One region of the Rothia sp. HMSC061D12 genome, then DNA from elsewhere that is predicted to be linked to it. Evidence: riboswitches for the same ligand, from Rfam matches in the RefSeq annotation. Region 1 holds a riboswitch; the other holds the start of a gene.

Region 1 (7,824 bases):
GGATGCCCGGCACGGCACCAGATGGTGGCTCACCGGTACAGGCGCTTCTCAGAGGCGTTTTAGGCGGCAGAAAGGGCGCATAGCCTCCTCCAGGATGCAGAAAACCCGCCCACACGGTCACACAACCGTACAGGCGGGTTAACATCTACCCTCTGAACTTATCTCTAGTTCAGGAAAGAAGAAGCACTATTCGCTTAAGCCTGAGCCTTCGCAGCCAGCTTCTGTGCACGCTCAGCCATCATGCGCTTCTCAGCACCGTTGACCAGCCACAGGAACAGCACAGCCAGACCGGAGCACACAATCATGAAGACGAACGCGGTGCCCCAACCCCAGTGGTCAACAATGATGCCGATACCGGCAGACGCCAGGGTTGCACCCAGCGCGTAACCGAACAGGCCGGTGAAGCCCGCAGCGGTACCCGCAACGTGCGAGGGGGACAGGTCAATAGCCTGCAGACCAATCAGCATGACCGGACCGTAAATCAGGCCACCAATCAGAGCCAGTGCAACGTACGCAATCCACAGGGGTGCATCCGAAGAAGGCAGCCAGTACAGCAGGATTGCGCCAACGGTCGCAAGCAGGAACAGGATACCCGCGGGGGAGCGGCGACCCTTGAACATACGGTCAGAAACGTAACCGCACAGGACGGTGCCACCAATACCGGCAAGCTCCAGAATCGAGAAGCCCGCAATACCACCCTCAAGGGAAGCGTGGCGCACATCGTGCAGGTACTTCGGTGCCCACACCAGCACGCCGTAACGCAGGGTGTACACGAACACGTTCGCCAGAGCCAGGTACACCATGGTCGAGTTGGTCAGCACGTGCTTACGGATGGTGGTCCAGGTGGACTCTGCACGATCCTCAGCGGTGGACTCAACCTTGTGCGGGTCGTTGCGGTACACGTCAACGGTGGGCAGACCCTCGGCCTCGGGGTTGTCACGGATCAGCAGCCACGCCACGAAAGCCAGAACGAAGCTGATAACAGCCGGGAACCAGAACGCAACTTCCCAGGTCTTGCCGAACATGGAGAAGCCCCAAGCAACCAGCAGACCGGACAGCGCGCCACCAACGTTGTGGGCGGTGTTCCACCACGAAACCTTAGTACCGCGCTCGCTGGTGGAGAACCAGTTCACGAGCACACGACCCGAGGGAGGCCAACCCATGCCCTGGAAGATGCCGTTGAAGACCATAATGGTCGCCATGATGGAGGCGATAGCCGCACCGTAGCCCGCCGCGCCCGCGCCTTCACCCATGTAACCGGTCAGCGCCAGCAGGATGTTGGCAACACCCGAGAGCACCAGACCGATGGGCAGGAACAGACGCGCATTCGAGCGGTCAGAAATCATTGCGGTGAAGAACTTGCTGAAGCCGTAAGCCAGCAGCAGTGCGGTGGACAGCGCACCAATTGCGGCGTTGCTGAAGCCAAGTTCCTTGGTCAGAATCGGGGTGACCAGCGGGACGTTGTTACGAATCAGGTAGAAGGTCGCGTAACCGATGAAAATACCCATGAAAACCTGCAGACGCATGCGCGGGTACTTTGCATTAACTTCAGCCTCGCTCAGTTGAGGCTTGGGTGCCGGAATTGCGAGCCAGCGGGGTACAGAACCCTTCTTCTTCTTTGATGAAGTGGTAGTAGTCATGCTGGAATTCTAAAAACGAATTCTCATAAAAATGCTAATCCGATGGGCATATTTTCATCGGATTGTTCACAAGGGTGAACGGATATTCAGAGCGATTGTTCTATAAATACTGTTTTTATCCTGGAATGACGGGGAAGTGCGCAATCTGTGTGATGTAGGTCTGTCTACTGGGCAACATTGCCTCAAGCCGTGTAATGAATATAAATACTTTCTCTGTTGAGTAAGTATGTGTTTTGGTCAGACCACACTTAAATTTAGAGTAATTTATACCCTAAGTTCAAATAAAAACCACTTAAACACCACTAAATCGGTGCCCTAAAACAGCACAGAAAAGCCCGCCCGTACAGTGCAGAAGAAAAACTGTACGGGCGGGCCCGTTATCTATCCCCAAAAGCTCGGCATACAGTCGGTACGCATACCGGCTCGAAGCCGAACAGCCGCCACCTGCCGCAGGTTACCGCGAGCAAACCATCATCCGGTCAACCCGCAGCAGGCAGCGGAGCCAAGAGGCGCCTCCTAGAGGGATGCGCGAATCGCCTTGGTGGCATCCACCAGGTGACGCAGAGACTGCTTGGTCTCCTCGTAATCACGAGTCTTCAGACCACAGTCAGGGTTCACCCACAGGTCAGCAATGGTGCCGTAACCAATCGCAGCCTTCAGCAGGGACTCAATCTCATCCTGCGAAGGAACACGCGGGGAGTGGATGTCCCACACGCCCGGGCCCAGACCGGAAACGAAGCTCTCCGGAATGTCAGCCAGCAGCTCCATGTGCGAACGAGCCGCCTCGATGCTGGTCACGTCGGCGTTCAGAGCGTTAATCGAGTCGATAATCTCGTTGAACTCCGAGTAGCACAGGTGGGTGTGAATCTGGGTGGAGTCCTTCACCGCGCTGGTTGCCAGGCGGAAGGAGTTCACCGACCAGTCCAGGTACTGCGGCTGCTCATCGCGGCGCAGGGGCAGCAGCTCACGCAGAGCCGGCTCGTCCACCTGAATGATGCGGATGCCTGCCTCCTCCAGGTCGGCAATCTCGTCGGCAAGAGCCAGAGCCACCTGGTTAGCGGTCTCGCGGCGCGGCTGGTCGTCACGCACGAAGGACCACGCCAGAATCGTCACGGGGCCGGTGAGCATGCCCTTGACGGGCTTGTCGCTCAGTGACTGTGCGTGGGAGCTCCACGGCACGGTGAATGCCTCACCGCGCAGACCCTCGCCGTGACGCTTCACGTCACCGAACAGGATCGAGGGGCGGGTGCAACGCGAACCGTAGGACTGAACCCAGCCGTGGCGGGTGGTTGCGAAACCGTCGAAGTTCTCGGCGAAGTACTGAACCATGTCGTTACGCTCAGCCTCACCGTGAACCAGCACGTCCAGGCCCAGCTCCTCCTGCAGCTTGATGACCGAGGCAATCTCGTCACGCAGGAAGCCGTTCAGCTCCTCAGCGGAAATCTTGCCCGCACGAGCCTCCGCACGGTGGCGGCGAATCTCAGCAGTCTGGGGGAAGGAACCGATGGTGGTGGTCGGCAGCTTCGGCAGGTTCAGGTCAGCCTGAGCCGCGCGGCGAACGTCAATGGTCGGACGGTCGAAGTCCTCGGCGGTTACAGCTGCGGCGCGGGCACGAATCTCGTCGTTGTGCTTGCGCGGGTCGGCGGCGAAGCGAGCCAGCGCCTCGTCAGCAGCCTTCAGCTCCGGCTCAACAGCAGCCTCACCCTCGGCCAGGCCACGAGCCAGCAGGGCGATCTCGGCAACCTTCTGGTCGGCGAATGCCAGGCCGTCCACGGGAACCTCGGCGGGGTCTTCCAGAGCCAGGTCGTGCGGCACGTGCTGCAGGGAGGTCGAGGAGGACACCGACACGGCACCCTCGGATGCGCCGGGCAGCGCCTCCAGAGTCTTCAGAGCCGCGCGAACATCGGCACGCCACACGTTACGGCCGTTCACAACACCGGCAACCAGGTGCACGCCGGCGGCAGAAACGGACTCCAGCTCAGCCTTCGAGTACACGCCGTGCACCAGGTCAAGGTGCAGAGCCTCAATACCGGTACCCAGCAGTGCCGGCAGGTTCTCACGCAGAGAACCGTAGGGGCTGGTCACCAGAATCTGCGGGCGCTTCTCGCCGGCAGCCAGGGCACGGTAGGTGCGCTCAGCCAGCTGCGCAACCTTTGCGTTGTCGGCACGGTCCACGGTCAGGCCCGGCTCGTCCAGCTGAACCCACTCAACACCGCGCTCAGCCAGCTGCTCCAGCACCTGAGCGTACGCGGCAACGAACTCATCCAGACGGTCAACGGGGGAGAAGTCCTCAGCGGAACCCTGCTCAGCCTTAGCGCCCAGCAGCAGGGTCAGCGGGCCAACAATCTGCGGGCGAACCTTCACGCCAGCCTGCTTTGCTACCTCGAGCTGCTCGTCAATAGCCTCAAGGTTCAGCTTAATCTCGGTGCCGGCACCAATCTCGGGCACCAGGTAGTGGTAGTTGGTGTCGAACCACTTAGTCATCTCCAGAGGAGGCAGGGTCTCGGTACCGCGCGCCAGTGCGAAGTAGCCGGGCAGATCCAGCAGGCCGCGTGCATCCTTAGCCTCAGCCAGACGCTCGGGAACCAGGGTGAACAGGCGAACAACGTCGAGCACCTGGTCGTAGTAGGAGAAGGTTGCCGGAATCGAGTAGTTGTCAGCCTTCAGACCGGCGGCGGTCACGCGCTCGAAGTAGGTGCGCTGCACGTCTGCGGCGGTGTCCTGCAGCTCCTGCAGGGTGGCCTTGCCCTTCCAGAAAGCCTCCTGAGCCTTCTTCAGCTCACGGAAGCGGCCCACGCGGGGGTAACCAACAATAGTTGCGGCGGGGAATGCGGTGTTCGACATAATAATTTTTTCCTTTACTGGGGATAGATAGGGGAGTCAGTTCCGGTATTTCGCCACCCAGCGGTGGGCGGTGAAACGGAGGTTGTAACTCCCGGAATATTTGCGGGGGAGACAATGGGAACGCATCCGACAAGGAGCGTTACGGGTTGGGTTAGGCGTATTCCAGTTCGCTCAGCGGCTGAGAGAAACGGTTGCTGTATCGGGGTAGGTCCAGCTGGTCCAGAACGTCCAGCACCGCCGCATGCTCGTTGAAGGTGAAGAAGTGCAGGCCCGGTGCGCCCGCATCCATCACGGCGCGGCACTGGTTCAGCGCGTAATCCACGCCGATGCGGTGCAACTCTGCGTTGCTGGTCGCCGTCTCTAGGGCGTAGGCGAGGTCCGTCGGGACTTCCATGCCCGCCATCTGGCAGAGGTTCTGTAGGCGCTTCAGCGAGGTTACCGGCATGATGCCCGGAATAATCGGAATATCCACGCCTGCCAGGTGCGCCGAATCGACCAGGGCGCTATAGCGTTCATCCTCAAAGAACACCTGAGTAATCGCGAAATCCGCGCCGGCACGCTGCTTGGACAGCAGAATCTCAATATCCTGCAGCAGGGATGCGGACTCGGGGTGCTTCTGCGGGTATGCCGCCACACCAATCGACACCTTGCCAGCTGCCAGGTGGGCGAAATCTTCACGCTCCACGCGGCGAATGAGCTCTACCAGGTAGCGGGCGAAAGGAAGTTCAGAAACCTGACCTTCCTGAATATCACCGCGAAGAGCCAGGAAACCGCGCACACCCAGACCCAGAATCAGGCGGACTGCACGCTCCAGCTCGTGCACTGAATGGCCTGCGCAAATCAGGTGAGCCAGCGGGGTGAGGGAGGTTTCATGCACCAGGTGGTCGAGCAGCGCCAGGGTCTTCTGGCGGCGCTTCGCGTCACCGGCGTAGGTGACTGACACGTAGTCGGGGTTGGTGCCCTCAAGCTCGGCAATGGTGTGGAGTAGCGACTCGCAGCTTGCGTGTGAGCGGGGTGGGAATAGCTCAAAAGAAAGAGCCGGGTGAACTGTCGTCATAACCTTCCTTCGTGTTCACCCGATAGATACGCACCGGGAGGGTGCGTGAATTCTTCTGCAGGATGCGCTGTACCGGTTTGTGGGTACGACTCATCAAGGGGTGCCGAAGGGTATTCTTCTCTATCGGTTCTGGCGGGAGCACCTTGTCCGTACCCTGCACCGTGACGGTGGGGGATACTGGCGAGGTTGCTGCGACGTCTACGAGCCAGATCTCTCGGTCGCTCTTGATAGATAACGCTTTCACTCTACCCACTGCCTCCGAGGGTGTGCAAGGGATGCGGCGGTTGATGTCCTAATATTTCTGGACATGACATTGGGGAGAAATATGAACTTAATATGACTGACTATGACGAAGGGTGCTGGGGGCGTTGCGGGTAGAGCTGTCGGCTGACCCCTGGGTGTCTGGGACTTCTTCTCCTCTACAGGAGCAGGAGGCGGGTAGAGCTGCTGGCTGACCCCTGGGTGTCTGGAGCTACCGTAGCGACATTCGCATAATATTCTTGGACACGCGCGGATATGCGTGTTTTAAATTTCATTGAGGGGTAAAGTTAGCTGGCAGAAGTACAGCCGTACTTCATTAACTACTCTTCGAGGAGTTCTCATGATTAAGTTCATGTGCGATCTGTTCGGTATTGAAATTGTTCCGGCAGGCGGCGGTCGTTGCGGTGGCCGTATGCCGCGTCCGGGACAGAGGCCGCAGTAGAAAGTGAATTACCCCTGCTTCCATCCGTTGCGTTTAGTCTGATGGGTGGAAGCAGGGCTACGGTTCCAACCAAAATACAAAGGAGTTATCGGTCATGGGTCAGGTGTGGGCTAAAAGGGGAAACCGGATTTCCCTCGTGGAGTATAAAGGCAATTATTTTATTGTGCCTCGCTTGTTAGTTACTGCTAATGGTCGGACGTGTTTGAGTCCATGGGTGCTGGATAGACTATTATCCATGAGCCGACTAAAGAAAGATTCTAACGAGGCGCTTTCTGTAACGTATCATCCAGGTTTCGCATGTAATTTGACTTGCTCGTATTGCTATCAGATAGATTCTAATGGACTCCGTCCCCAAAATAAACGGAATAAGACAATTACCACGGAGCAGATGGCTAGCTTTCTTGCTGGGTATGCCAGAGACATGAGAAAGTCTGAATTTTCTGTGACTTACTTGGGCGGCGAGCCCCTTTTGTATATAAAAGATATTCTCGAGTTTCACCGATGCCTTAGTGGGTTTATGCCGATTAATGGGAGTTTTCTGGTAACCAATGGTGTGTTAATCAATGAAGAAAATATAAAGTATTTGAAAATGATAGATTGTTACACCATTCAGATTACATTAGATGGTTCTGAGGATGTGCATAATATGTACAGAAAAACCAAGTCGGGGTGGGGTAGCTATCGAAAGATTGTTGATTCGATTTGTCTACTTCTGCAAGAAGACTTTTATGTAAGCATTAGGATAAATGTAACTAGTGTAAGCGTTAATTCTATAGAGAGTCTTCTTGATGACCTGTATATAAATCTTGGTCATCCTAATAACATGTCGATTTATTTCGCACTTATTGACAATACAAATATGTATCATGATTCTATTAAGGAGTCGAATGAATATATTGATAAATATGTTAATGCGTATAGGGTTGCAGTGAAGAAAGGTTTCAAAGTATCTCGCCCTGGGCATAGTGGCTATTGTTCAACATGTCGAACCCCAAGGTCTGAATTAGGGTACCAGCCAGAAGGGGTAGTCTTGACATCCTCTGGAAAATTGTATAGTTGCTGGGACAGTGCCGGCCAGCAATCGATGGAGGTTGGAAATGTTATTGATGGGTATAATCCTGCAGCTTATGAAAAGTCATGGGTTCAGTGTGGCTACTTGGATTGTAATAAGTTGTCACAACGGGAAGCCATCAATTCAGTTATTTTGATGCTTAAAGATGAATTCAATATGACTTTGTGAGCGTGGTGAGAATGAAAAATCTATTTTCTTCTATACTCTGGTCTTTCCGCCTAGCCTGGAAAACCTGTCCTGGGACCCTAGTGAGCGCCGCCCTATCACTAGCCGTCATAGCCTGCATTCCCCTGAGCCAGTCCTTGCTGATTGGTAATACAGTATCAGCCTTGAGCGGTTCAAATGGTGGCGCGGCCTGGATTTATATTGTTGTGCTTGCCATTGTTGTTGGAATTAATATTATTGCTCAACGTTGGGTAATAAGTAACATGCTGATCCTCAAGTCAAAGGTGAACTATCGGGTTCACTGCATGTTAAATAACAGGTTATCTACATTTCCGTTGTCTAA
Region 2 (7,824 bases), on a different contig from region 1:
AAGGGTGCAATCCTCTACGGCGTGCTCGCCTCCACCGCCCTCTCCATCATCCTGGAGAAGGTCGTGCCCTCCGGCAGCTCGCAGGCCTCCCCCACCGGCTGGTCCCTGAACGTCCCCGTCTGGGACTCCAACACCAGCAAGCTGCCCGACTTCTCCCTGTTCGGCTCCGCTGACCTGTTCGCTGCCTTCGGCACCCTCGGCGGCATGGCAGCTGTTCTGCTGATCTTCACCATCCTCATCTCCGCGTTCTTCGACGCAATGGGCACCTCCGTCGGTCTCGCAACCGAAGCAGGCACCATCAAGGACGGCCAGATCGAGAACGTCGACAAGGTCCTGCTCGTGGACGCCCTCGGCTCCGTAGCCGGCGGTGGCACCTCCTCCTCCGCAAGCCAGATCTTCGTGGAGTCCGCAACCGGTATCGGCGCGGGCGCACGCACCGGCTTCGCGAACGTCGTCACCGGCGCACTGTTCCTCGTCGCAATCTTCCTGACCCCGCTGGTCACCATCGTGCCCTTCGAAGCTGTTGCACCCGCAATGGTGTTCGTTGGCTTCCTGATGATTCGCCAGGCAGTGAACATCGACTGGAACGACTGGGGTCTGGGTATCCCCGCGTTCATGACCATCATCTTCATGCCGCTGGCATACTCCATCGCGGACGGTATCGGTGCAGGCTTCCTGTCCTACGTCTTCATCCGCCTGGTGCAGGGTCGCGGCAAGGAAGTTCACTGGCTCATGTACGTGGTTTCCGCTGTGTTCCTCATCTTCTTCGCTAACGGCCTGATTACCGGCTGGATGCACTAAATACATCGGGTGCCTCACCCTCCACATGTGGAGGCGCGGGCGCCATCAGGGCGGGGTATCGGCACCTTTGGGTTGCCGGTACCCCGCCCTGCGCTATTCTTCCCTCTACCCCAACTACCCAATTCTGGTTGCAGGGGTCGGGGAAACACCACATCGCCGATTGAACCGCCGCACACAACGCGTTTCAACGGCACAAGCTAGGAGGCGGCGCCTACAATGGTTGAACCATTGTGGCGCCCAACCCGGGATTTTCCCGCGAGCTTTACCCGCGAAACCGGCGGCGGAAACCGGCGGCGGAAACCGGCGGCGCAACACAGTACACACCGAACAACATCAACGGATCCTCACATGTCTGAACCCCAGAAGGCGGCAGCGCCCACCAGCGCACTCGACCGCTACTTCAAGATTTCCGAACGCGGCTCCTCCATCGCCGCAGAATTCCGCGGTGGCCTCGCCGCATTCTTCGCCATGAGCTACATCGTGGTGCTGAACCCCCTCGTCATCGGTACCGGTGCTGACGCATCCGAACGCACCCTCGGTATCGCACCCGTCGCGGCTGTGACCGCGCTGGTTGCCGGCGTGATGACCATCCTCATGGGTGTTATCGCCAAGCAGCCCTTCGCCATGGCGGCAGGCCTCGGCGTGAATGCGCTGCTCGCCTCCACCATTGCCACCACCCCGAACCTGACCTGGGCAGACATCATGGGCCTGGTCGTTCTTGCCGGTCTGATCATGACCGTTCTGGTGCTCACCGGCTTCCGTACCGCGGTTTTTGAGGCGGTCCCCGAGTCGCTCAAGACCGCGATTGTGGTCGGTATCGGCTTCTTCATTTCCTTTATCGGTCTGGTCGACTCCGGCATTATCCGCCGCATGCCTGACGCAGCTGGCACCACCGTTCCGGTGAGCCTCGGCGCGGGCGGTCACCTGCTCGGCTGGCCCACCCTCGTCTTCCTCTTCGGCCTGTTCTTCACCATCGCCCTGTTCATCCGTAACGTGAAGGGCGCGATCCTGTGGGGTGTGCTCGCATCCACCGCGCTGTCCCTGATTCTGGAGGCGGTTGTCCCCTCCGGTTCCGTGCAGAAGGCTGCAACTGGCTGGTCCCTGAACGTGCCCTCCCTGGCTGACATGAAGTTCACCACCCCGAACTTCTCCCTCATCGGTTCCGCTGACCTGTTCGGCGCGTTTACCCACATCGGCCCGCTGGCTGCGTCGCTGCTGGTGTTCACCATTCTGCTGTCCGTGTTCTTCGACGCGATGGGCGTTTCGGTGGGTCTTGCCGCCGAGGCTGGCACCATGAAGGACGGCAAGGTTGAGGACATCGACAAGGTCCTGCTCGTGGACGCTTTCGGTTCCGTTGTCGGTGGTGGCGCGTCCGGTTCGGCGAACCAGATTTTCGTGGAGTCCGCTACCGGTATTGGTGCGGGTGCACGCACCGGTTTTGCGAACATTGTGACCGGTGTGCTGTTCCTGCTGGCGATTTTCATCTCGCCGCTGGTCACCATCGTTCCCTTCGAGGCGGTCGCCCCGGCTCTGGTCGTGGTCGGCTTCCTGATGATTCGCCAGGCCGTGAACATTGACTGGACCGACTGGGGCCTGGGCATCCCGGCGTTCCTGACCATTATCTTCATGCCGTTGTCGTACTCGATTGCGAACGGTATCGGTGCAGGCTTCGTGTCCTACACTTTCATTCGCCTGGTGCAGGGCCGCGGCAAGGACGTGCACTGGCTGATGTACCTGGTCTCCGCAGTGTTCGTGATTTACTTCGGTATGGGCATCATTAACGGCTGGACCCACTAAGTCCAACGGAGCACATATTTGCTGAGGGCAGGTTCCCGAGGCGGTTGAGAACGTAAGTTTTCAAGCTGCCGAAGGACCTGCCTTTTGTGTATCTGATTCGCTCTTACACGTTCCTTATCGCGCCTGGGTGCAAGGAAAAATCATGGCAGAATTATTCCGTTTCCGGTATGATTCTGCCATGATGTCCGTTCAAGAGTATGCTCAAGAAGCTAAGGTTTCAGAGCGAAGCGTACGCGCCCGCCTAGAACGCGGAATGCTCCAGGGGCGTAAGTTGGGAAGCCGCTGGGTTGTCGAAGCCATTCCCGCAGCACACCGCAGTAATGCTGGCCGCCCTATTTCTTTTGAAGCATTCAACGCTTTGGCGCGTTACTGCGATGGGCAGTTGTCTGTTCTATCTGCTGAGGAACGCCGCAGGGCAAAAGAACGCGCCTCAGCGATTCAGGAACAGGGTCCAGCTTCTGTTGAACGATACCGAGCCCGCCGCGGGTTGAAAGTGCATCACCTACAAGCCCCTCCCGCTGAAATTCCTGCAATTTTGGAAGACCCTGCGTTGTCGCTGACCGGCATTAGTAGCGATATTTCGCAGGTGTACGGCTCAATGGTTGATGCATATATCTCGCATCAGGATTTAGAGAACATCATTTTTCTGTACAATCTGGTTCCGGCGTCCGCAGATTCAGCGAATGTTATCTTGCGTGAATGCGATGACCCGCCCCATATTCTGCCCCTGCATGTGGCGGTAGATCTTCTAGATTTGGGGGATCCGCGAAGTTCCGCTGAGGCAGAACGCATTCTTCAAGATTCTGTTTTCAGGAAGGCCTCTTAGTTATGACCGCATCCCCTATTTTGATTCCTGCTATTGGGGCAGAGCGTGCCTCTTGGCTTGGTCTGGCTGATATCTCAGGTTGACTTCGAAAAGCTTCTAAAAGACAGAAGCTAGCTAAAACAAGAAATGGCAGAATCGTTCCGGTTTCGGAATGATTCTGCCATTTCTTTATGTGCCCACACCCTGTACGAGACAGAGGCGGCGAGAGCTAGAGTTAGCGGACGTCACCATCCACATAGAACCAGGCGCCGCCCACCTTCTCAAAGCGCGACAGCTCATGCATGTTGCCCTTCACCCGCTCCTCCGCAGGCGTGCCCGGCACCGAACGGTAATACGCAACGAACTCCACCGTACCAGAGGCGTCAAAGGGGCCACCCGAAGCGCCCAGAATATCCAGGCGATACCAGCGGATATCATCCTCCAACTCCAGAGTCGCCGGGCGGGTACTCGGATGCCAGCTCGCCAGCAGGTACGCCGCGTCCCCCGTCGCAAACGCGGTAAAACGCGAGCGCATCAGCTGCTCCGGCGCAGGCGCAGTCAGCGTGCCGGAGGCGGCAAACTCGCCCAGGAACCTGCCGCAGCAGGCGCCGTACACCTCGCCGCTCGAGCAGGGGCAGCGGTCATCATGGTTAAGTTCAACCTGGTTCAGTTCAGTCATGCCACCCAGTATAAAGAAACGCCCGCTCCGCCGGGGATACAAATCCTCCAGCAGAACGGGCGTTCTTGTTTTCAATCGTTAAGTTTGAGCGAACCTACACGGTACGCTTCAGCGGCAACGCTTATTCAGCGATCGCGCGAGCCGGGGTGTCAGCCGCGGAAGGCTTACCCACGTATGCGCCGCGGTACTTAGCAGCCGGGTGGCTGTCAGCAACCTTGGTGTGGCCCTTACCGAAGATGTTCTCACGCAGGGTGTTGCCCTCGTACTCGGTGCGGTAGCGGCCGCGCTTCTGCAGCTCGGGAACAACGTACTCGATGAAGTCCTCGAAGGAGCCCGGGGAGACGTGGTATGCCAGGTTGATGCCGTCCAGGCCACCCTCGTCGATCCAACGCTCCAGCTCGTCAGCAACCTGAACCGGGTCACCAACAATGACATCGCCCATGCCGCCAAGGGTGGTGTGCTCAGCGATGGCCTTGCGGGTCCACTTCTTGTCCTTCGCCTGCAGGGTGAAGGGGGTCAGGAAGGACTGAATCGACTCGGTCTGCACGTAGTTCAGGACCTCGTCCTCGTCGAACTGGGACAGGTCAACACCGGACCAGCCGCCGATGATAGCCTGTGCAGAGTCGAGGTTGATGTACTTCTTGTACTCCTCGTACTTTGCCTTTGCCTTCTCTTCGGTCTCATCCACGATGACGGAGAGCATTGCGAGGATCTTGACGTCGTCGCGGCTACGGCCCTGCTCCTCGGCAGCGGTGCGAATACGGTCGGTCACAACGCGGGTCAGGTCCGGGCGCAGGGCGCTGATGAACACAGCCTCAGCGTGCTTACCGGAGAACTTCTGACCGCGGCTGGATGCGCCAGCCTGGAAAATCACGGGGGTGCGCTGCGGGCTCGGCTCGGTCAGGGAGATGCCGGGCACGGAGAAGTACTTGCCCTTGTGGCCAATCGGGTGGACCTTGGAGGGGTCAGCGTAGACGCCGCGCTCGCGGTCCTTGATGACTGCGCCGTCTTCCCAGGAGCCTTCCCACAGCTTGTAGCAGACGTCCAGGAACTCGTCAGCGATATCGTAGCGCTCATCGTGCGGAATCTGGGTGGGCAGGCCCTGGTTCTCAGCAGCCGACGGCAGGTAAGAAGTCACCACGTTGAAGCCGACGCGGCCCTCGGTGAGGTGGTCGAGGGAGGCGTAGCGGCGAGCCAGGGTGTAGGGCTGCTCGAAAGTAGCGGCAGCAGTCACACCGAAGCCGAGGTGCTCGGTCACTGCAGCCATTGCAGAAATCTGGGTTGCGGGGTCATTCACGGGAACCTGAGCGGCACCCTCAATGGCGGGAGCGGCAGAGTTCTTGTACACGTCGTAGATACCAACAACGTCAGCGATGAACACGGCGTCAAACAGGCCGCGCTCAAGGGTCTTAGCCAGGTCAGTCCAGTACTTGATGGTGTTGTACTCGGTTGCGCGGGAGCGCGGGTGACGCCAGAGGTCGAAGCTCTGGTGACCAATGCAGGTCATTTCGAATGCGTTAACTACGATGCGCTTCTTCTGCTCAGCCATCGATTTTCCTTTCGCGAATGATCGGGGACGATCGGGTTTGTACCCTGCACCCCGCGCGCCGCCTCCTGATGCCTTCTGCGTTCGGTGGTGGCCTTCGTGCAGGTGGCGCGTTCGCGCCGTACTTGCCTCGTAACGTTGAGGCCAGATCATCATCTGGGGCACCCCGCTACGGGAGAGGGTTGCCGCCCGGCTAGCCAGAGCTTAGCGCCGGGACTCATGATCTCGTGGTTTGAGTGTACGGGGCGCGCGGGAGGGAGGTCACGTTTGTGACGAAAAAATCTTTTTGTGACGTAGAACCGAAATATTTCGTGATAAATGCGAAATAAAGAGTCATAGAAATTCATACGCGCCCGTAGGGTTGATTGAGGCACGCCACAGCCCATAGGGTTGGAGGAGCAAACCATCCAGAGCGACTGAGAGACCTGGCTCCACGACGTCGCAGCAACCGGCACGGATTCTTCCGCCCCCGGTGCTAACGCCAGGAACGATGGAAGTGACATGACACTCAACAGTGCAGTAACTGACGCACCCACCAGTGAAAACAGCGGCCACCACGCCGTATCCACCGCCGCCGTCCCCTTGAGCTTTGAAGACGTCGGACAATCTTTCCCCGTGCCCGGCGGAACCCACGAAGTTCTTCGCGGAGTCTCCTTCACCGCAGCCCCCGGCGAGATTATCTCCGTCATCGGCTCCTCCGGATGCGGCAAATCCACTCTCCTGCGTGCAGCAGCAGGCCTGAACCGCATCACCGCAGGTACCGTGCGTATCGGCGAGAAGGCGGTAACCGGTCTCGACCCCCGCGTAGCTATCGGCTTTCAGGAACCGCGCCTGCTCCCCTGGCGCACCGTCGCCGACAATGTGGCGCTCGGACTGCCGCAGGGCACCAAAAAATCTGAAGGCGCAGCATCCGTAGCGCGCCTGCTCGACCTGGTCGGCCTGGGCGAATACGCAACCCACCGTCCCAAGGAAATTTCAGGCGGTATGGCTCAGCGCGTGTCCCTGGCGCGAGCGCTCGCACGCAACCCCGGCGTGCTGCTGCTCGACGAGCCCTTCGGTGCTCTGGACGCGCTGACCCGCATCAACATGCAGGATTTGCTGTTGGACGTGCACCGTCAGGACCCGACCACGATTCTGCTGGTCACCCACGACGTGGAAGAGGCGCTGTATCTCTCTGACCGGGTGATCGTCCTCGGTAAGGACACCCCGGAGGCGCCCGCCACCATCCAGCGCATTGTGACCGTTGACCGTTCTCACCCGCGTGACCGCGCCGATGCAGAGATCACGGCGCTGCGTAGCGAACTGCTCGCTGAGCTCGGCGTGGAAGATAACGCCTAAATCTGCAGGCAACACCAGCTCTGCCGCGTAACGCATTCTCATCACCACACATCATCATCTTCAGAAGCGAAAAGATTTCATCATGACTTACTCCCCGTCTCGCCGTACCGCCCTCAAGTCCCTTGCCGCAGCCGCCGCTTTTGCTACTCTGCTCAGCGCCTGCGCCGGTGAAGGTTCCGGTTCCGCTAACGCCTCCGGTGCTGCCGGTGGTGGCGACCAGAACACCGTGACCATTGACTACGCGACCTACAACCCGCTGTCCCTGATTATCCGCAAGAAGGGCTGGCTTGAAACCGCCCTTGCCGCCGAGGGTAAGAAGGTTGAGTGGGTCAAGTCGGCCGGCTCGAACAAGGCGAATGAGGCGCTGCGTAGCGGCAATATTGATGTCGGCTCGACCGCCGGTTCGGCGGCTCTGCTGGCACGCGCTAACGGCTCCCCCATCAAGGTCATCAGCCTGTACTCTCAGCCGGAGTGGTCGGCTCTGGTAACCCGCAAGGATTCGGGCATCACCAAGGTAACGGACCTAAAGGGCAAGACCGTTGCCGTGACCAAGGGTACCGACCCCTACTTCCTGCTGCTGCAGGCACTCAAGCAGGAGGGCATTTCCGCATCGGATCTGACAATTCAGAACCTGCAGCATGCCGACGGCCGCACCGCCCTGGATAACGGTCAGGTCAACGCGTGGAGCGGCCTGGACCCGATCATGGCTGCCGCCGAGGTGGAAAGCGGCGACGTGCTCTTCTACCGCAACCTGAACTTCAACACCTACGGCTTCCTGAACGCAACCGAGAAGTTCATTCAGTCCAACCCGACCGCCGCACAGACCATTGTAGACGTGTACGAGTACGCTCGCGCCTG

What was found. A riboswitch is a leader RNA that binds a small molecule or an ion and turns the genes downstream of it on or off. The one in region 1 is predicted to bind S-adenosylmethionine.
Region 2: linked by a shared signal. The riboswitch ahead of HMPREF2682_RS08895 (ABC transporter ATP-binding protein) and the one ahead of HMPREF2682_RS08400 (methylenetetrahydrofolate reductase) in region 1 are both predicted to bind S-adenosylmethionine.

Annotation. Positions count from the first base shown of each region.
Region 1 is NZ_KV830310.1:88,310-96,133, forward strand. It holds gene HMPREF2682_RS08390 (MFS transporter) at 195-1,640, opposite strand; gene metE (5-methyltetrahydropteroyltriglutamate--homocysteine S-methyltransferase) at 2,157-4,484, opposite strand; gene HMPREF2682_RS08400 (methylenetetrahydrofolate reductase) at 4,636-5,541, opposite strand; SAM riboswitch class I at 5,659-5,775, opposite strand; gene HMPREF2682_RS09315 (radical SAM protein) at 6,480-7,484, shown strand; partial or broken gene HMPREF2682_RS08410 (ATP-binding cassette domain-containing protein) at 7,565-7,824, shown strand, end outside.
Region 2 is NZ_KV830311.1:118,266-126,089, forward strand. It holds gene HMPREF2682_RS08870 (NCS2 family permease) at 1-801, shown strand, start outside; gene HMPREF2682_RS08875 (NCS2 family permease) at 1,150-2,598, shown strand; gene HMPREF2682_RS08880 (hypothetical protein) at 2,741-3,424, shown strand; gene HMPREF2682_RS08885 (YchJ family protein) at 3,639-4,082, opposite strand; gene HMPREF2682_RS08890 (LLM class flavin-dependent oxidoreductase) at 4,204-5,631, opposite strand; SAM riboswitch class IV at 5,745-5,853, opposite strand; SAM riboswitch class I at 6,029-6,125, shown strand; gene HMPREF2682_RS08895 (ABC transporter ATP-binding protein) at 6,130-6,966, shown strand; gene HMPREF2682_RS08900 (aliphatic sulfonate ABC transporter substrate-binding protein) at 7,049-7,824, shown strand, end outside.